2 regions of the Streptomyces sudanensis genome follow, and region 2 is predicted to be linked to the other one. Evidence: predicted binding sites of a transcription regulator. Region 2 holds the regulator's gene; the other holds the start of a gene.

Region 1 (10,373 bases), 840 kb from region 2:
ATCAGGTTCAGGCCCGGGACGTCGTACGTTTCATCCGGGATGCCGCGCAGTTCTCTCAGGGGGACCAGGACTGGCCCGACCGCCTGCTCACCCCGAGTGCCATGCGCGAGGCCCTCGTGAAGGGAAGCCGGGAGAAACTGGAGGAACTACTCCAGGAGAATTCCGTCGTGGGCAGGCTTCTCATCGATGTCGGGCGGTATGCGGATGACGTCGTCATGCCGTTCAACGCCGAGGACGTCGGACTGGACGCCAATGCCATTGCGAAACTGAAGGAAGCCGGGGCGCTGGACCGGGATGCCGACGGCCTCTACCGGCTGCCGGAGATCTACCGGCACGCCCTCGGCTTCCGCACACGAGGAAGGGTCAGGGTCATCCGCCCCTGAGACCCCGGAACGACGCCGCTGCGCAGCACCTCAGTGGAGACTGAGGTGCTCGCGGCACACAGGGGCGGGTACGGGCTTCCAGCGTACGGAGATCATTCTCCCCGCAGCGCCTCCAACTGGTCCAGGAACCAGCGCTGGGGCGGGAGCGCCGTCGCCGCGGCGGCCAGGCGGGCGGTGCGCTCCGCGCGCTCGGCCGGGGCCATCGACAGGGCCTCGTGCAGCGCCCGGGCGGTGCCGGTCACGTCGTACGGGTTGACCGTCACCGCGTCGGCGCCCAGCTCCTCGTGGGCGCCCGCCTCGCGGGACAGGACCAGGGCGCAGCCCTCGTCGGAGACGACCGGGACCTCCTTGGCGACGAGGTTCATGCCGTCCCGGACGGGGTTGACCAGCGCCACGTCCGCCAGGCGGTACGCCGCCAGCGAGCGCGCGAAGTCGTCCTTCACGTGGAGGAGGACCGGCGTCCACGCCTCCGTGCCGAACTCGGCGTTGATCTCCTCCGCCACCCGCGAGACCTCCGCCGTGTACCGCCGGTAGACCTCCAGGTCCTGCCGGGACGGGTAGGCGAAGGCGATGTGGACGACCCGCTCGCGCCACTCCGGGCGGGTGGCCAGCAGCTCCCGGTACGCCAGCAGCCCGCGCACGATGTTCTTCGACAGCTCGGTGCGGTCCACCCGGACGATCGTCTTCCGGTCGGCACCACCGATCTGCTCGCGCAGCGCCGCCATCCGCTCCTCGACGTCCGCCTCCCGGGACCGCGCCCGCAGGAACCCGGCGTCCGCGCCGAGCCCGTGCACCCCGATCTCCGTCCCGCCCGTGCCGCCCACCGTGCGGGCGCAGCAGGCCGCGAACGCCTCCGCCCAGCGGTGCGTCAGGAAGCCGAGCCGGTCCGCGCCCAGCATGCCGCGCAGCAGCTCGCGCGCGACGTCGTCGGGGAGCATCCCGAAGTAGTCCGGCGGCGCCCAGGGGGTGTGCGAGAAGTGCCCGATGCGCAGGTCCGGCCGCAGCTCGCGCAGCATGCCCGGCGCCAGCGCCAGGTGGTAGTCCTGGACCAGCACCGCCGCGCCGGGCGCGGCCTCCTCGGCCAGCGCCCGCGCGAAGGCCCGGTTGTACGCCCGGTACGCCTCCCACCGGCGGCGGAACTCCGCGTCGAAGACGGGCTCCAGCGGCGTCTGGTACAGCATGTGGTGGACGAACCACAGCACCGAGTTGGCGATGTCGTTGTACGCGGCGGCGTGCGTCCCCTCGCCCGCCAGCGCGTCGACGTCCAGCATCCGGACGCCCTTCTCGCCGACGCCGCGCCGCACCGCCTCCCGGTCGCCGTCGCCCAGTGCCGCGCACACCCACACCGCGCCCGCGTCGGGCCCGATCGCGGAGAGCCCCGACACCAGCCCCCCGCCGCCGCGCCGCGCCTCCAGTCCGCCGTCCGCCTCGCGCAGCGCGTAACTGACCGGACCGCGATTCGATGCCACCAGGATGTCCGAGACCATGAGCCCAACCTAGCCCGACCGGGAAACGCTCAAACGTGCGGGAATCACGCCACCCGGCGCCTGCGCAGGTACTCCTCGACCTCCCGCATCGGCGGCCTCTCCTCGGTGTCCACGGGGTGCGTACGCGGCGCGAAACCCGTCTCCGTGCGGTCGAACTGCGTCAGCCACGGCCGTACCAGGTGACCGCGCGACAGCCGCTGCTGCGCGGTCCGGTAGATCGTCGCGGCCATCCGCCCCAGGGCCCGGTCGTCCTGGTGCCGGTGGAGCCGCACGCCCACGTCCACCTGGGCCAGCGCGTCCAGGCCCACCAGGTGCAGCGCGTCCACCAGCAGCCCCAGCTCCACCCCGTACCCCACCGGGAACGGCAGCCGCTCCAGCAGCGTGCGCCGCGCCGCGTACTCCCCGCCGAGCGGCTGGACGAACCCGGCCAACCGCGGCCAGTGCAGGTTCAGCAGCGGCCGGGCGACCAGCTCCGTCACCCGCCCGCCCTGGCCGCCGGCGCCGTCGCCCGGGCCGCCCGTGAACGGGCGGTCGTACATCGCCTTCACGAACTCCACGTCCGGGTCGGTCAGCAGCGGCCCCACGATCCCGGTCACGAAGTCCGCGTGGAACTCCCGCAGGTCCGCGTCGACGAAGCACACCACGTCGCCCTCCGTCACCAGCAGGGAGCGCCACAGCACCTCTCCCTTGCCGGGCAGGGCGGGCACGCGCGGCAGCACGTCGTCGCGCGCCACCACCCGCGCGCCGGCCCCCGCGGCCACCTCCGCCGTGCGGTCGGTCGATCCCGAGTCGACGACGACCAGCTCGTCGACGAGCGGCACCGCCTCCGACATCAGGTCGCGGCGGATCACGGCGACGATCTCGCCGACCGTCGCCTCCTCGTTCAGCGCGGGCAGGACGACGCTCACCGTCGTGCCGCGGGCCCGCTTCGCGGCGAGTAGCCGGTCGATCGGCCGGTCGGCCACGGACCAGGACCGCCGGCCCAGCCAGCGCTCCACCTCTTCCAGCACGCGCGCCACTCCTCAGGTCGTCACGGGGGCGCGGATGATCCGTCTCGCGGTTCGGACGGCCGTCTCGGACGGGCACCCCTTCGGTTACAGTCTTGAGCAACGCACGGGACCTCCGCATACCGGGGTCCCCGTGCCGACAACCGCATACCGCTCATCCAGAGGGGCAGAGGGACACGGCCCGATGAAGCCCCGGCAACCCTCCAGCCGGTCTCTCCGCGCGTCACGCGAGGTCCCCGGCTAGGGAAGGTGCCAAATCCGTCTCACGGCGACACCCGCCGGTGAGAAAGATGAGGAGAAAGGGCCTCGCCACCCATGGCCGCGCAGACCGCCGCACCCACCGCACCCACCGCACCCCCCGTCGACCTCGGCCCCGCCGCGGGCCTCTCCTGCCGCGAGTGCGGCGAGCGCTTCCCGCTCGGCCCCGTCTTCGCCTGCGAGCACTGTTTCGGCCCCCTCGAAGTCGCGTACGACCTGCCGGACTGCGGCCCGCAGGAGCTGCGCAAGCGCATCGAGGCCGGCCCCGCCAGCATCTGGCGCTACGCCCCGCTGCTGCCCGTCCCCGCGGACGTCGCGGACCGGCCGAACCTCCACCCCGGCTGGACCCGGCTCGTCAGGGCCGACAACCTCGCGCGCGAACTGGGCGTGACCGGCGGGCTGTACGTCAAGGACGACTCGGGCAACCCCACGCACTCCTTCAAGGACCGCGTGGTCGCCCAGGCCCTGGAGGCGGCCCGCGCCTTCGGCTTCACCACCCTGTCGTGCTCCTCCACCGGGAACCTGGCGGGCGCGGTCGGCGCCGCCGCCGCGCGGGCCGGCCTGCGCTCCTGCGTGTTCATCCCGCACGACCTGGAGCAGGGCAAGGTCGTCATGGCCGCGGTGTACGGCGGCGACCTGGTCGGCATCGAGGGCACGTACGACGACGTCAACCGCTTCTGCTCGGAGCTCATCGGTGACCCCCTCGGCGAGGGCTGGGGCTTCGTCAACGTCAACCTGCGGCCGTACTACGCGGAGGGCTCCAAGACCCTCGCCTACGAGATCTGCGAGCAGCTCGGCTGGCGGCTGCCCGACCAGCTCGTCGTCCCCGTCGCGTCCGGCTCCCAGCTGACGAAGATCGACAAGGGGCTGCGGGAGCTGGTCGCGCTGGGTCTGGTCGAGGACCGGCCGTACCGGATCTTCGGTGCGCAGGCGGAAGGGTGCTCCCCGGTGTCGGCGGCCTTCAAGGCCGGCCACGACGTCGTGCGGCCCCAGCGGCCGGACACGATCGCCAAGTCGCTCGCCATCGGCAACCCGGCCGACGGCCCGTACGTCCTGGACATCGTCCGCCGCACGGGCGGCGCGGTGGAGGACGTGGACGACGAGCGGATCGTGGACGCCATCAAGCTGCTGGCCCGCACCGAGGGCGTGTTCGCCGAGACGGCGGGCGGGGTGACCGTCGGCGTCACGCGCAAGCTGGTCGAGGGCGGGCTGCTGGACCCGTCCCTCACCACCGTCGTCCTCAACACCGGCGACGGCCTGAAGACCCTGGACGCCGTCGCCCCCACCACCGGCCCCACCACGACCATCCGCCCGAGCCTGGAGGCGTTCCGCGCCGCCGGCCTCGCCCGCTGACCCCCGGGAGGCACCCGTCATGAGCGTCAACGTCCGCATCCCCACCATCCTGCGCACCTACACGGGCGGCCGGGCCGAGGTCCCGGCGGAGGGCGCGACCCTCGCGGAGGTCATCGAGTCCCTGGAGAGGGACCACCCCGGCATCGCCGCCCGCGTCCTGGACGACCAGGGCCGGCTGCGCCGCTTCGTGAACGTCTACGTCGACGACGACGACGTCCGCTTCGAGCAGGGCCTCGCGACCGCCACCCCGGACGGCGCCGGCGTCTCGATCATCCCGGCGGTCGCCGGGGGCTGCTGACCGGCCGTCGACGGGGCGCCCGGCCCTTCCCGGGCGCCCCGTCCGCCCGCTCCGGTACGTCCGGCCCCGGACCCCGGTTCCGGGGCTCCGGTTCCGGGTACGCGGGCGTTCCCGGCCCTCACGGGAGACCGGGAAAACGGAGGCGGCAATTCCGGGGGATTGGGCGCGGTAGAGTTGGGGAAGCCCGCGCCGGCGCCCTTCATCGGACACCTGTGGGAATGCGCCGGGCGCCGATAAGAAACAGCCAAAGTGCCGCCACCCGATGCGCGTTTTGCGGCCTTTGTCCGGCCCGACTTGCCCGGGATTATCGCCGTTCCGGCCGCCTTTTCCCTTCGCCGACATTCGGCTTTCCCGTCCGATCGACCTGTTGCGGACGGCAGTCCGGCGGATACATTCGGCCGCGGTCGACGCGTTCCGGCGCACGCCCACCCCTGTCAGTGGGCGAGGTCTGACCCGGGTCCGCGAGGTGCGGTCCTGCGCAAGGGCCAGTAATAGGGGAGTTAGGCATGGCTCAGGGCACCGTCAAGTGGTTCAACGCGGAGAAGGGGTACGGCTTCATCGCGGTCGACGGTGGTGCGGATGTTTTCGTGCACTACAGCGCGATCCAGATGGACGGCTACCGCACCCTGGAGGAGGGTCAGCGGGTCGAGTTCGAGATCTCGCAGGGCCAGAAGGGCCCGCAGGCGGACATGGTCAAGATCGCCGTCTAGGCACGACGCGTTCCGGCCGGCTGCATCGGGTGGAGGGCCCGTACCCCGTGGGGTGCGGGCCCTCCGTGCGTCCGCCCCCCCGTCCCTGCGGGACCCCGCCGACACCGTGGGGCGCTTGCACTCTCCCATGCCGAGTGCTAATCATTGCGTTAGCACTCTCCGAGTGAGAGTGACAAACGAAGGACCTCGTCGGTGAGGCTCGCACAACGCGTGGGGCAGGGAACCACACGGCACGCGGGCCGTCCGTCGCGGGCGCCAGCGCGGTCCGGAGCAATCCTTCCCCACGCTCTCAACTGCGTCCGAGCAGGGGAGACCCCATCAGTCCGGGAGGACCACTTCACATGGCCAAGATCATCGCGTTCGACGAGGAGGCACGGCGCGGTCTCGAGCGCGGGATGAACCAGCTCGCCGACGCCGTCAAGGTCACCCTTGGCCCCAAGGGTCGCAACGTCGTCCTCGAGAAGAAGTGGGGCGCCCCCACGATCACCAACGACGGTGTCTCCATCGCCAAGGAGATCGAGCTCGAGGACCCGTACGAGAAGATCGGCGCCGAGCTGGTCAAGGAAGTCGCCAAGAAGACGGACGACGTCGCCGGTGACGGTACGACCACCGCGACCGTGCTCGCCCAGGCGCTGGTCCGCGAGGGCCTGCGCAACGTCGCCGCCGGCGCCAACCCGATGGCCCTGAAGCGCGGCATCGAGAAGGCCGTCGAGGCCGTCTCCGGCGCGCTGCTGGAGCAGGCGAAGGACGTGGAGACCAAGGAGCAGATCGCCTCCACCGCCTCCATCTCCGCCGCCGACACCCAGATCGGCGAGCTGATCGCCGAGGCCATGGACAAGGTCGGCAAGGAAGGCGTCATCACCGTCGAGGAGTCCAACACCTTCGGTCTGGAGCTGGAGCTCACCGAGGGCATGCGCTTCGACAAGGGCTACATCTCGGCGTACTTCGCGACCGACATGGAGCGCATGGAGGCCGTCCTCGAGGACCCGTACATCCTCATCGTCAACTCCAAGGTCTCCGCGGTGAAGGACCTCCTCCCGCTGCTGGAGAAGGTCATGCAGTCCGGCAAGCCGCTGCTGATCATCGCCGAGGACGTCGAGGGCGAGGCCCTGTCCACGCTGGTCGTCAACAAGATCCGCGGCACGTTCAAGTCCGTCGCCGTCAAGGCCCCGGGCTTCGGCGACCGCCGCAAGGCCATGCTCGGCGACATCGCCATCCTCACGGGCGGCCAGGTCATCTCCGAGGAGGTCGGCCTCAAGCTGGAGAACGCCGGTCTGGACCTCCTGGGCCGCGCCCGCAAGGTCGTCATCACCAAGGACGAGACGACGATCGTCGACGGTGCCGGCGACAGCGACCAGGTCCAGGGCCGCGTCAACCAGATCCGCGCCGAGATCGAGAACTCCGACTCGGACTACGACCGCGAGAAGCTCCAGGAGCGCCTGGCGAAGCTGGCCGGCGGCGTGGCCGTCATCAAGGCCGGTGCCGCCACCGAGGTCGAGCTGAAGGAGCGCAAGCACCGCATCGAGGACGCGGTGCGCAACGCCAAGGCCGCCGTCGAGGAGGGCATCGTCGCCGGTGGTGGCGTGGCCCTGCTCCAGGCGTCCAGCGTCTTCGACAAGCTGGAGCTGGACGGCGACGAGGCCACCGGTGCCGCCGCCGTGAAGGCCGCCCTGGAGGCCCCGCTCAAGCAGATCGCCGTCAACGCCGGCCTCGAGGGCGGCGTCGTGGTGGAGAAGGTCCGCAACCTCACCCCGGGCCACGGCCTGAACGCCGCGACCGGCGAGTACGTCGACCTGGTCGCCGAGGGCATCATCGACCCGGCCAAGGTGACGCGCTCCGCGCTGCAGAACGCCGCGTCGATCGCCGCGCTGTTCCTCACCACCGAGGCCGTCATCGCCGACAAGCCGGAGAAGGCGTCCGCGCCGGCCGGCGGCGGCATGCCGGGCGGTGACATGGACTTCTGATCCTCGGATCGGACCAGTCCGGCAGTACGGACCGAGGGCGGCACCCCGAACGGGGTGCCGCCCTCGGGCGTGCCGGGGGCGCCGGGACCGGCGGCGGGACGGCGACCGGCCCCGGGGTCACCCGCGGGCGGGACGCCGTGCCCGCGCGGGACCGCCCGCGCGGGACGTCACCAGGCGAACGCCTCCGGGGACGGCCCGGGGCCGGGGAAGACCTCGTCGAGGCCGGCCAGGAGCTCGTCCGGCAGCTCCAGCTCGACGGCCCGCAGCGCCGACTCCAGCTGTTCGGCGGTGCGCGGGCCGACGATCGGGCCGGTCACGCCGGGGCGGGTGAGCAGCCAGGCCAGGGCGACCTCGCCGGGCTCCAGGCCGTGCTTCTCCACCAGGTCCTCGTACGCCCCGACCCGGGCGCGCACGGTGGTGTCGGCGAGGGCCTGGGCGGCCCGTCCGGAGGTCCGGCGCACCCCCTCGGCCTCCTTCCTGAGCACTCCGCCCAGCAGCCCGCCGTGCAGCGGGGACCAGGGGATGACGCCGAGGCCGTACTCCCGTGCGGCCGGGATGACCTCCATCTCGGCGCGGCGCTCGGCCAGGTTGTACAGGCACTGCTCGCTGACGAGCCCCATGGTGCCGCCGCGCCGGGCCGCGGACTCGTTGGCCTGGGCGATCTTGTAGCCGGGGAAGTTGCTGGACCCGGCGTAGAGGATCTTGCCCTGCTGCACGAGGACGTCGACGGCCTGCCAGATCTCCTCGAAGGGCGTGTCCCGGTCGATGTGGTGGAACTGGTAGAGGTCGATGTGGTCGGTCCGGAGGCGCTTGAGGCTGCCCTCCACCGACCGCCGGATGTTGAGCGCGGAGAGCTTGTCGTGGTTGGGCCAGACGGCGGCGTCGTCGGGGCTCATGTTGGCGTACGCCTTGGTGGCGAGCACGACCTTGTCGCGCCGGCCGCCGCCCTTCGCGAACCAGTTCCCGATGATCGACTCCGTGCGGCCCTTGTTCTCGCCCCATCCGTAGACGTTGGCCGTGTCGAAGAGGTTCAGGCCCGCGTCCAGTGCGCGGTCCATGATGGCGTGGCTGTCGGCCTCGTCGGTCTGCGGTCCGAAGTTCATGGTCCCGAGGACCAGCCTGCCGACCTTGAGGCCGGTGCGTCCGAGCTGCGTGTACTCCATGGCTCCCAGCCAACGCCTTCGAGTCCGCTCCAGGCAAGGGGGCCACGGCGGGGCCCGCTCACGGGTGCCCCGCCCGGCGGGCGGAACGGCGGGCGGGTCGGCTACCGGCCGGCCGCCGCCGCCACCGCGGTGACGGCGAACATCAGGACGAGGACGACGGCCATGACGCGGTTTCGGGTCTTCGGATCCACCCTTCGAGGTTAACCGGCGTCCGGGCGCGGCCCGCCCAGGGGCCACGTGGCGATCGTCTCGTAGCGGGGCGCCTCGCCGGGGAGCCCGGACGCGGGGAGGTGGCTGCGGACCAGGGCCAGCTCCGCGACCTCCCAGCGGGCGCCCTTGAAGCGCTCCAGCTCCGCCGCGAACGGCGCCAGGTCCGTGTCGGTCCGGCTGCGGGCGAGGGTGAGGTGCGCCTGGTACCGGCGGTGCTCGTCCATCGCGACGCCGGTGCGCCGGGCCGCCGCGTCGGAGCGCTCGGCGAGCAGCCGGAGGTCATCGAGGCCGCCCGCCGCGCCCGCCCACAGGGTGCGGTGGCCGAACCGGCCGCCTCCGTGGACGCGCAGCGGGAACGGCTGCGTGCGGTGCGCGGCGCGGGCGAGCCGCTCCGACAGCTCCGGCAGCAGGGCCGCGTCCACCTCGCCCATGAAGGCCAGGGTGTAGTGCCATCCGGGGCGGCCCGTCCAGCGCAGCCCGTCCGCACCCGGCAGCCGCCGCAACTCCCGGACGACGGACGCCAGTTCCTCGACCGCCACCGGGGGCGGCAGCACGGCAGCGAAAAGCCTCATGCGGCGAGTCTGTCACGCCGTCGCGGCGAGACGGGCGTGCTCTTCACGCCCTTCCCGGGGCACGAAACACACCTGCGGGTGGCGGACGAGGCGTCCTGGCCGCAGCTCGACGCGCAGCCGCACGCCGGTCGCCCGCGACAGCAGCGCGCCGATCACCACCGCGGCGGCCAGCGACACGACACCGCCGGTGGCGAAGCCGACGCGGGCGCCGTACGTGTCGGTGACCCAGCCCAGCAGCGGCGCGCCCAGCGGCGTACCGCCGGCGAAGACCATCATGTACAGGCTCATCACCCGGCCCCGCATCACGGGGTCGGTCGCGAGCTGCACGAACGAGTTCGCCGTGACGTTCACGGTCAGGCCGAACATCCCGATCGGCACGAGCAGCACGGTGAACAGCCAGAAGCTGGGCGTCACCGCCGCGGCGACCTCCAGGACGCCGAAGACCGCGGCGGCGCCGATCAGCAGCCGCAGCCGGGAAGTGCCGCGCCGGGCCGACAGCAGCGCGCCCGCCAGCGAACCGACCGCCATGAGCGTGTTGAGCAGGCCGTACGTGCCGGGGCCGACATGGAAGACGCCGTCGGCGAAGGCCGTCAGCCAGATCGGGAAGTTGAACCCGAACGTGCCGACGAAGCCGACCAGCGCGATCGGCCAGACCAGCTCGGGCCGCCCGGCGACGTACCGCAGGCCCTCCCGGAGCTGGCCCTTGGCGCGCGGGGCGCGGGCGGACGGGTGCAGCTCGGCGGGCCGCATCATCAGCAGGGCGGCCAGCGGCGCCAGGAACGACAGGCCGTTGACCAGGAACGCCCAGCCGCTGCCGACCGACGCGATCAGCAGACCGGCGACGGCGGGGCCGACGAGGCGGGCGGACTGGAAGTTGGCCGAGTTCAGACTGACCGCGTTGCGCAACTGGTCGGGGCCGACCATCTCGGAGACGAACGACTGGCGGGCCGGGTTGTCGACGACGGTGA
Region 2 (10,373 bases):
CAGGCGGCCATCGGTTCCCGGGTCATCGCCCGCGAGACGATCCGCGCCATCCGCAAGGACGTCCTCGCCAAGTGCTACGGCGGTGACATCTCCCGGAAGCGGAAGCTGCTGGAGAAGCAGAAGGAGGGCAAGAAGCGGATGAAGATGGTCGGCTCCGTGGAGGTTCCGCAGGAGGCCTTCATCGCGGTGCTGTCCAGCGACGAGTCCGGGGGCAAGGCCAAGAAGTAGCCCCGGCGTCCGGCCGCCGACCCGGCCGCCGTTCCGCGCCCCCCGTCGTACGGAGGCGCCCGTCCGGATGACGGACGGGCGCCTCCGTGTTTTCACCGGGAGGCCACAGTCGTTATGAACCGGGTATGAACACCCAGGCCACGGCCTCTTACGCAGGGGACGACGGCGTTCTAACCTGATCCCGCTCGGTGGTTACCCGCGAGTTAAACATCCAGCCGTCGACCCGCTTTTCCCGCAGCAGCGAAGTGCCCGCACGCCGCGTGCGCGGTACCTGCCAGGCCCGCCGGAGGACGCCCGTGAGCGACACGCAGAAGCAGATCGAGAACCGCCCGCCCTCCGTGGCGAGCCTCTTCCTCGAGCGGGTGGCGAAGACCCCGGACGCGGAGGCGTACCGCTATCCGGTGCCGTCCCCCGCCGGCCGGGGGCCCGACGAGTGGAAGTCGCTCACCTGGGCCCGGACCGCGGACCGCGTGTACGCGATCGCCGCGGGCCTCATCGCCCTCGGCCTCCGGCCGGAGGAGCGCGTCGCCCTCGCCTCCGCCACGCGCGTGGAGTGGATCCTGTGCGACCTGGGCGTCATGTGCGCCGGGGCCGCCACCACCACCGTCTACCCGCAGACGGACGCCGGGGAGGCCGCGTACATCCTCGCCGACTCCGGGAGCCGCGTCCTGATCGCCGAGGACGCCGCCCAGCTCGCGAAGGCCCGGGAACGCCGCTCCGACCTGCCCGAACTGCGGCACGTCGTGGTGATCGATGCGGCGGCGGCGGTGCCCGCCGAGGGCGACCCGGAGGGCTGGGTGCTGTCCCTGGCGGAACTGGAGGAGCGCGGCAGGGCCCATCTGGAGGAGCACCCCGAGGCGGTCCGGGAGCGGGTCGCGGCGATCACCGCCGACCAACTCGCCACCCTCATCTACACCTCCGGCACCACGGGCCGCCCCAAGGGCGTGCGCCTGCCGCACGACAACTGGTCGTACATGGCGAAGGCCATCGCCGCGACCGGCCTGGTGCGCGGCGACGACGTGCAGTACCTGTGGCTGCCGCTCGCCCACGTCTTCGGCAAGGTGCTCACCTCCGGGCAGATCGAGGTGGGCCACGTCACCGCCGTCGACGGCCGCATCGACAGGATCGTCGAGAACCTGCCGGTCGTCCGGCCGACGTACATGGCGGCCGTCCCGCGGATCTTCGAGAAGGTCTACAACGGCGTCGCCGCCAAGGCCCGGGCCGGCGGCCCCGTCAAGTACCGGATCTTCCAGTGGGCGGCCGGCGTGGCCCGCGACCACGCCAGGACCGTCCAGGACGCCTTCCGGCGGACCGGCCGGGCGAAGGCCCCCCTGGGCCTGGCCGTGAAGCACCGGATCGCGGACGCGCTCGTGTACTCCAAGCTCCGCGCCGCGTTCGGCGGACGGCTGCGCGCCGCCGTCTCCGGTTCCTCCGCGCTCGCCCCGGAGATCGGCTACTTCTTCTCCGGCGCCGGCATCCACATCCTGGAGGGGTACGGCCTGACGGAGTCGTCCGCGGCCTCCTTCGTGAACCCGGGGGAGGGGTACCGCACCGGCACGGTCGGCAAGCCGCTGCCCGGCTGCGAGGTGCGCATCGCCGACGACGGCGAGATCCTGCTGCGCGGCCCCGGCATCATGGAGGGCTACCACAAGCTGCCCGAGAGGACCGCCGAGGTGCTGGAGCCGGACGGCTGGCTCCACACCGGGGACATCGGGGAACTGTCCGCCGACGGCTACCTGAAGATCACCGACCGGAAGAAGGACCTGTTCAAGACGTCCGGCGGCAAGTACATCGCGCCGACGGAGATCGAGGGCCGCCTCAAGGCGCTGTGCCCGTTCGTGTCCAACGCCCTCGTCCTCGGCGCCGACCGCAACTACTGCAGCGCGCTCGTCGCGCTCGACGAGACGGCACTGCGGGACTGGGCGCGGGAGCAGGGCCTCGCCGACCGGCCGTACGCCGAGCTGGTCGCGACGCCGCAGGTCCGGGACCTGGTGCAGGGGTACGTGGACCGGCTCAACGAGGGCCTGCAGCGCTGGCAGACGATCAAGAAGTTCCGGCTGCTGCCCCGCGACCTCGACGTGGAGCACGGCGAGCTGACTCCCAGCCTGAAACTGAAGAGGCCCGTGGTGGAGCGCGCGTACGGGAACCTCATCGAGGAGATGTACCAGGGGACCCGCGAGGCGTGACCCGCGCGGCCCCGCCCGCCACCGCCGCGCCGCGCCGCGCGGCGGTGACGGACAATGGACCCCATGCCTTCCGTACTGCCCGATGGTGAGCCCGTGCCCGAGGACGGGTCCCTGCCCCCGTCCGCCCTCGACGGGCGCGCGGAGCGGCCGCTCGGGTTCTACCTGCACGTGCCGTACTGCGCGACCCGCTGCGGCTACTGCGACTTCAACACCTACACCGCCACCGAGCTGCGCGGTTCCGGCGGCGTCCTCGCCTCCCGCGACAACTACGCGGCGACCCTCGCCGACGAGGTCCGGCTCGCCCGCAAGGTCCTCGGCGACGACCCCCGCCCCGTGCGGACGGTCTTCGTCGGCGGCGGCACGCCCACGCTGCTCGCCGCGGAGGACCTCGTCCGCATGCTCGGCGCCGTCCGCGACGAGTTCGGCCTCGCGGACGACGCGGAGGTCACCACGGAGGCCAACCCGGAGTCCGTCGACCCGGCGTACCTGGCCGCGCTCCGCGAGGGCGGCTTCAACCGGATCTCCTTCGGCATGCAGAGCGCCCGGCGGCACGTCCTGGAGGTCCTCGACCGCACCCACACCCCCGGCCGCCCCGAGGCGTGCGTCGCCGAGGCCCGCGCCGCCGGCTTCGACCACGTCAACCTCGACCTGATCTACGGCACCCCCGGCGAGAGCGACGACGACTGGCGGGCCTCCCTCGACGCCGCCGTCGGCGCCGGCCCCGACCACGTCTCCGCGTACGCGCTGATCGTCGAGGAGGGCACCGGGCTGGCCCGCCGCATCCGGCGCGGCGAGGTGCCGACGACCGACGACGACGTGCACGCCGACCGGTACCTGATCGCGGACTCCGTCCTCGCCGGGGCCGGTTTCCACTGGTACGAGGTGTCGAACTGGGCGACCTCCGAGGCGGCCCGCTGCCTCCACAACGAGCTGTACTGGCGCGGCGCCGACTGGTGGGGCGCCGGGCCCGGCGCGCACAGCCACGTCGGCGGCGTCCGCTGGTGGAACGTCAAGCACCCCGGCGCCTACGCCGCGGCCCTCGCCCGGGGGTGCTCGCCGGGCGCCGGCCGGGAGGTCCTCACGGAGGAGGACCGCCGCGTGGAGCGGATCCTGCTGGAGTTGCGGCTCCGGGACGGCGCCCCCCTGTCGCTGCTGCGCCCGGCGGGCCGGGCCGCCGCCGAGCGCGCCGTGGGCGACGGGCTGCTCGACCCGGCCCCGTACGGCCGGGGGCGCGCCGTGCTCACCCTGCGCGGCCGGCTCCTCGCCGACGCGGTGGTGCGGGACCTGGTGGACTGAGGGCGCCCGGCGCGGGACGCTACGGCGCCGTCACGAAGTCGATCAGCTCCTCCACCCGGCCCAGCAGGGCCGGCTCCAGGTCCCGGTACGACCGGACCCGGCCCAGGATGCGGCTCCAGGCCGCGCCGGTGTTCGCGGGCCAGCCCAGGGCCCGGCACACGCCCGTCTTCCAGTCCTGGCCGTGCGGCACGGCCGGCCAGGCCGGAATGCCCAGCGACGACGGCTTCACGGCCTGCCACACGTCGACGTACGGGTGCCCCACCACCAGGACGTGCGGGTCCGTGACCGAGGCGGCGATCCGCGACTCCTTCGACCCCGGCACCAGGTGGTCCACCAGCACCCCGAGCCGGGCGTCCGGGCCGGGCCGGAAGTCGCGGACCACCGCGGGCAGGTCGTCGACGCCCTCCAGGTACTCCACGACGACGCCCTCGATCCTCAGGTCGTCGCCCCACACCTTCTCCACCAGCTCCGCGTCGTGACGGCCCTCCACGTAGATCCGCCCCGCCCGCGCCACCCGCGCCCGCGCCCCCGGCACGGCGACCGACCCGGACGCCGTGCGGGACGGCCGGGACGGAGCGGGCGCGGGCGGGCGCACCAGCGTCACCGGGCGGCCCTCCAGCAGGAAGCCGCGCGGTACGAGGGGGAAGACCCGGCACCTGCCGAACCGGTCCTCCAGCGTCACCGTGCCCGCCTCGCACCCCACCACCGCCCCGCAGAACCCGGTGCCGGCCTCCTCGACCACCAGGTCCGGTTCGGCCGGCACCTCGGGAACGGGGGCCTGCTTCTTCCACCGGGGGGTCAGATCGGGGTCGTAGGCGCGCATCCACCAGACGCTACGACACGCCGAACCGGCGGGCCAGCTCATCGCGTTGGGCGTGTACGAACGCGGCGTCCACCGCCGCGCCGTGCCCCGGCACGTACACAGCGTCCCGCCCGCCCAGCTCCAGCAGCCGGTCCAGCGCGGCCGGCCAGCACGACGGGACCGCGTCCGGGCCCGCCTGGGGCTCGCCCGACTCCTCCACCAGATCCCCGCAGAACACCACTCCGGGCGACGCCCCGCCCGCCCCGCCCGGCACCAGCAGCGCCAGGTCGTGACCGGTGTGCCCGGGGCCCGCGTCCACCAGCAGCACCTGCCTGCCGCCCAGGTCGAGGGTCCACTCCCCGCACACCAGGTGGTGCGGGTGGACCAGGACGTCCACGGCCTCGCCCGCCTCGTCCGCGGCGACGCCGTGCCGCACGGCGTCCGCCCGCAGCGCGTCCCGCTCCCGCACCAGCAGCTCGTCGAGGCCCACGGCGCCGAACACCTGCGCCCCCGCGAACGCGGCGGCGCCCAGCACGTGGTCGAAGTGCGGGTGGCTCAGTGCGATGTGCGTCACGCGCCGCCCGCCCAGCAGCCCCTGCACCTGCCCCCGGAGCTCGGCCCCCTCCCGCAGCGTGGAACCCGCGTCGAACAGCAGCGCGGCGCCCTCGCCGACGACCAGCCCGACCGTGGCGTCCCACCCCGGGAGCCGCCTGCGGCCCACACCGGCCGCGAGTCGCTCCCACCCGAACTCTTCCCAAGCGACGTCCATACCGCGACGCTAGCGGCAATGCCCGCGGCGGGCGCGCGGTACGCCGGCCGGCCCGCGTGCCGGACGCCCGACCCGTCGCCCTTGCCAGGCATCGACTCCGGCCCCGTACACTGGCCGCGGGGATGGTTGGCACTCGGACAGGGCGAGTGCCAGCAGACGTCAGCCGACCGGAGCCAGCTGGAGGTGCGCCGTGCTCAGTGAACGCAGACTCGAGGTGCTGCGCGCCATCGTCCAGGACTACGTCGGCACGGAGGAGCCCGTCGGCTCCAAGGCGCTCACCGAGCGCCACAACCTGGGCGTGTCGCCGGCCACCGTGCGCAACGACATGGCGGTGCTGGAGGAGGAGGGGTTCATCGCCCAGCCCCACACCAGCGCCGGGCGCATCCCCACGGACAAGGGCTACCGCCTCTTCGTCGACAAGCTCGCCGGAGTCAAGCCGCTGTCGCCGCCGGAGCGCCGGGCCATCCAGAACTTCCTGGGGGGCGCGGTGGACCTGGACGACGTCGTGGGGCGCACGGTCCGGCTGCTCGCCCAGCTGACCCGCCAGGTCGCGGTCGTGCAGTACCCGTCGCTGACCCGGTCGACGGTGCGCCACGTCGAGCTGCTGTCGCTGGCCCCGGCCCGGCTGATGCTCGTCCTGATCACGGACACCGGGCGGGTGGAGCAGCGCATGGTCGACTGCCCCGCCCCGTTCGGCGAGACGTCCGTGGCCGACCTGCGCGCCCGGCTGAACAGCAAGGTCGCCGGCCGCCGGTTCACCGACGTGCCGCAGCTGGTGCAGGACCTCCCGGAGTCCTTCGAACCGGAGGACCGCGGGACGGTCTCCACGGTGCTCTCCACGCTGCTGGAGACGCTGGTGGAGGAGACCGAGGAGCGCCTGGTGATCGGCGGGACCGCCAACCTCACGCGCTTCGGGCACGACTTCCCGCTCACCATCCGGCCGGTGCTGGAGGCGCTGGAGGAGCAGGTCGTGCTCCTCAAGCTGCTCGGCGAGGCGACGGATCCGGCCATGACCGTGCGCATCGGCCACGAGAACGCCCACGAAGGGCTCAACTCCACGTCCGTCGTCGCGGTCGGCTACGGTTCGGGCGACGAGGCGGTCGCCAAACTCGGCGTGGTCGGACCGACCCGCATGGACTACCCCGGAACGATGGGAGCGGTACGCGCAGTGGCACGTTACGTCGGACAGATCCTGGCGGAGTCGTAAGTGGCCACGGACTACTACGCCGTACTCGGCGTGCGCCGCGACGCGTCCCAGGACGAGATCAAGAAGGCATTCCGCCGGCTCGCCCGCGAGCTGCACCCGGATGTCAACCCCGATCCCAAGACGCAGGAGCGCTTCAAGGAGATCAACGCCGCCTACGAGGTGCTGTCGGACCCGCAGAAGAAGCAGGTCTACGACCTCGGCGGCGATCCCCTGTCGTCCGGCGGGGCCGGCGGGGGGCCGGGCTTCGGCGCGGGCGGCTTCGGGAACTTCTCCGACATCATGGACGCCTTCTTCGGCACGGCGTCCCAGCGCGGCCCCCGGTCGCGCACCCGCCGCGGCCAGGACGCGATGATCCGGCTGGAGATCGAGCTCGACGAGGCGGCCTTCGGCACGACGAAGGACATCCAGGTCGAGACGGCCGTGGTGTGCGCCACCTGCTCCGGCGAGGGCGCGGCGCCCGGCACCTCGGCGCAGACCTGCGACATGTGCCGCGGCCGCGGCGAGGTGTCGCAGGTGACGCGGTCCTTCCTGGGCCAGGTCATGACGTCCCGCCCGTGCCCGCAGTGCCAGGGCTTCGGCACGGTCGTGCCGACGCCGTGCCCCGAGTGCGCGGGCGACGGCCGGGTGCGGTCCCGGCGGACGCTCACGGTCAAGATCCCGGCCGGCGTCGACAACGGCACCCGCATCCAGCTCGCCGGCGAGGGCGAGGTCGGCCCCGGCGGCGGTCCGGCGGGCGACCTGTACGTGGAGATCCACGAACTGCCGCACCCCGTGTTCCAGCGGCGCGGCGACGACCTGCACTGCACGGTGACGATCCCGATGACGGCAGGCGCCCTCGGCACGAAGGTGCCGCTGGAGACGCTCGACGGCCTGGAGGAGGTCGACATCCGGCCGGGGACCCAGTCGGGCCAGTCGATCCCGCTGCACGGCCGCGGCGTGACGCACCTGCGCGGCGGCGGTCGCGGCGACCTGATCGTCCACGTCGAGGTGCTGACGCCCACGAAGCTCGACGCGGAGCAGGAGCGCCTCCTGCGCGACCTGGCGAAGCTGCGCGGCGAGGAGCGGCCGACGGGCCAGTTCGCCCCCGGCCAGCAGGGGCTGTTCTCCCGGCTGAAGGACGCGTTCAACGGGCGCTAGCGGGTCCCGGGCGGTACGGCTCCGGGGGGCGGGGGCGCCCCGGAGCCGTACCGCCTCCCGCGAACCCCCGGACGGCGGCCGGGCCCCGCACGGCGCCCGCGGTCCGGCGGGGCGCGGGGCGTGACACCATGCGTCCATGCCCTCCGCGCTGACCGGTCTCTGCCGCCACCCGATCGTGCAGGCCCCCATGGCCGGCGGCGCCTCGTGCCCGGAGCTCGCCGCCGCCGTGTCCGAGGCGGGCGGCCTCGGCTTCCTGGCCGCCGGGTACAAGACGGCCGACGGGATGTACCGGGAGGTCCAGCGGACCCGGGGCCTCACCGCCCGCCCCTTCGGCGTGAACCTGTTCCTGCCGCAGCCGGGCCAGGCGGACGCCGCCGCCGTCGGACTGTACGGCCAGCAGCTCGCCGGGGAGACCGCCTGGTACGAGACGCCGCTCGGCGACCCGGACGCCGGCCGGGACGACGGCTACGACGCGAAGCTGGCGATCCTCCTCGACGACCCGGTGCCGGTGGTGTCCTTCACCTTCGGCTGCCCCGCCCGGGACACGCTGGCGGCCCTGGCGCGCGCGGGCACCCGCACCGTCGTGACGGTCACCGACCCCGACGAGGCGCGGGCCGCCGAGCACGCCGGCGCCGACGCCGTGTGCGCGCAGGGCGTCGAGGCCGGCGGCCACCGGGGCACCCACCGCGACGACCCGGAGGCCGAGGGCTCGGGGACCGGGCTGCTGACGCTGGTCGCCCAGGTCCGCGAAGCCGTGCGGCTGCCGGTGCTCGCCGCGGGCGGTCTGATGCGCGGCGCGCAGGTCGCCGCCGTCCTCGCGGCGGGCGCCGAGGCCGCGCAGCTCGGCACCGCGTTCCTGGCGTGCCCGGAGTCCGGCGCCGACCCCCTGCACAAGCGGGCCCTGACGGACCCCCTGTTCACCCACACCGAGCTGACCCGCGCCTTCTCCGGACGCCCCGCCCGGAGCCTGGTCAACCGGTTCGTGCGGGAGCACGGGCCGTACGCCCCGGCCGCCTACCCCGAGGTGCACCACCTCACCAGCGGGCTGCGCAGGGCCGCGGCCAGGGCGAAGGACCCGCAGGGCATGGCCCTGTGGGCCGGCCAGGGCCACCGCCTGGCCCGGGAGCTGCCCGCCGGGCGGCTCGTCGAAGTACTCCGCCGCGAAATCCGGTCGGCCCTCGCGGCACCGGCCCTGAGAGGTGTGTCATGACCGCCCCCGTCTTCGTCGTCGAGCAGGTCCCCGCCGGGCCCGAGTACGTCCTGGAGGGCCCGGAGGGCCGGCACGCGGTGTCCGTGCGGCGGCTCGGCCCCGGCGAGGACGTGATCCTCACCGACGGGCACGGCCGCTGGACCGGGGGCGTCGTCAAGGCCGCCGAGGGCAAGGACCGGCTCGTCGTCGTGGACCTGCACGGGGTCCGGGAGGAGCCGGAACCCGAGCCGCGCATCACCGTCGTCCAGGCCCTCCCCAAGGGCGACCGCGGCGAGCTCGCCGTCGAGACGATGACGGAGACCGGGGTCGACGCGATCGTCCCCTGGCAGGCGTCCCGCTGCATCACCCAGTGGCGCGGCGACCGGGGCGCGAAGTCGCTGGCGAAGTGGCGGGCCACCGCCCGCGAGGCCGGCAAGCAGTCCCGCCGGGTCCGCTTCCCCGACGTCGCCGGGGCCATGACCACCAAGCAGGTCGCCGGACTGCTGACCGGGGCGGACTTCGCGGCCGTGCTGCACGAGGAGGGCGCCGAACCGCTCGCCACCGCCCCGCTGCCCGCGGCCGGCCGCTTCGTGCTGGTCGTGGGCCCCGAGGGCGGCGTCGCACCCGACGAACTCGCCGCGTTCGCGGAGGCCGGCGCCCGGCCCTACCGGCTCGGACGGAGCGTCCTGCGCACCTCCACGGCCGGCACGGCCGCGACGGCGCTCCTCCTGGGGCGTACCGGGCGGTGGTCCTGAGGCGGTCGCCCGGCGGCGATAGGGTACGGGCGTACCTGCCGTGAGACACGAGGGAGGGCCGCCGGCATGGCCGGAGAGCCGCGCAGCGACTGCCTGTTCTGCAAGATCGTGGTGGGGGAGGTGCCCGCGACCGTCGTCCGCGAGACGGAGACCACCGTCGCGTTCCGCGACATCAACCCCCAGGCGCCCACCCACGTGCTGGTGATCCCCAAGGCGCACCACGCCGACGCCGCCGCCCTCGCCGCCGCGGCGCCGGAGATCGCCGCCGACGTGCTGCGCGAGGCGGGGGAGGTGGCCGCGCAGGAGGGGGCCGGCGGCACCGGGTACCGGATCGTCTTCAACACGGGTGCCGGGGCCGGCCAGACCGTCTTCCACGCGCACGCCCACGTCCTCGCCGGACGCGGCCTCGAGTGGCCCCCCGGGTAGACCGCGTGTCCGTACGGGAACTCGTCGTGCTGGGCACCGCCAGCCAGGTGCCCACACGCCACCGCAACCACAACGGCTACCTGCTCCGCTGGGACGGCGAGGGCATCCTCTTCGACCCGGGCGAGGGCACCCAGCGCCAGATGCTGCGCGCCGGGGTCGCCGCGCACGACATCGACCGGATCTGCATCACGCACTTCCACGGCGACCACTGCCTCGGCCTCGCCGGGGTCGTCCAGCGCATCAACCTGGACCAGGTCCCGCACCCCGTCACCGCCCACTACCCGGCGTCCGGGCAGCGGTTCTTCGAGCGGCTGCGGTACGCCACCGCCTACCGCGAGCGCGCCGACATCGTGGAGGCGCCCGTCGCCGCCGACGGGC

Evidence for each region. Region 2 encodes HrcA, which represses chaperone genes, less so after heat shock. Its sites were predicted from a motif close to TTNGCACTCNGNNNNNCNGAGTGCNAA; they were not measured.
Region 1: the regulator HrcA is predicted to act here: its motif matches at 5,611-5,637, upstream of groL (chaperonin GroEL).

The regions. Positions count from the first base shown of each region.
Region 1 is NZ_CP095474.1:2,706,981-2,717,353, reverse strand. Features, by position in the region: gene MW084_RS12585 (KGGVGR-motif variant AAA ATPase) at 1-383, shown strand, start outside; gene MW084_RS12580 (alpha,alpha-trehalose-phosphate synthase (UDP-forming)) at 476-1,870, opposite strand; gene MW084_RS12575 (glucosyl-3-phosphoglycerate synthase) at 1,915-2,880, opposite strand; SAM riboswitch class I at 3,029-3,174, shown strand; gene thrC (threonine synthase) at 3,193-4,488, shown strand; gene MW084_RS12565 (MoaD/ThiS family protein) at 4,508-4,786, shown strand; gene MW084_RS12560 (cold-shock protein) at 5,293-5,496, shown strand; gene groL (chaperonin GroEL) at 5,838-7,460, shown strand; gene MW084_RS12550 (aldo/keto reductase) at 7,628-8,623, opposite strand; gene thpR (RNA 2',3'-cyclic phosphodiesterase) at 8,824-9,405, opposite strand; partial or broken gene MW084_RS12540 (MFS transporter) at 9,418-10,373, opposite strand, start outside.
Region 2 is NZ_CP095474.1:1,863,632-1,874,004, reverse strand. Features, by position in the region: gene lepA (translation elongation factor 4) at 1-228, shown strand, start outside; gene MW084_RS08705 (AMP-dependent synthetase/ligase) at 525-2,414, shown strand; gene hemW (radical SAM family heme chaperone HemW) at 2,469-3,710, shown strand; gene MW084_RS08695 (DUF3097 domain-containing protein) at 3,730-4,533, opposite strand; gene MW084_RS08690 (MBL fold metallo-hydrolase) at 4,544-5,281, opposite strand; gene hrcA (heat-inducible transcriptional repressor HrcA) at 5,472-6,488, shown strand; gene dnaJ (molecular chaperone DnaJ) at 6,489-7,625, shown strand; gene MW084_RS08675 (nitronate monooxygenase) at 7,762-8,835, shown strand; gene MW084_RS08670 (16S rRNA (uracil(1498)-N(3))-methyltransferase) at 8,832-9,569, shown strand; gene MW084_RS08665 (histidine triad nucleotide-binding protein) at 9,636-9,995, shown strand; gene MW084_RS08660 (ribonuclease Z) at 10,001-10,373, shown strand, end outside.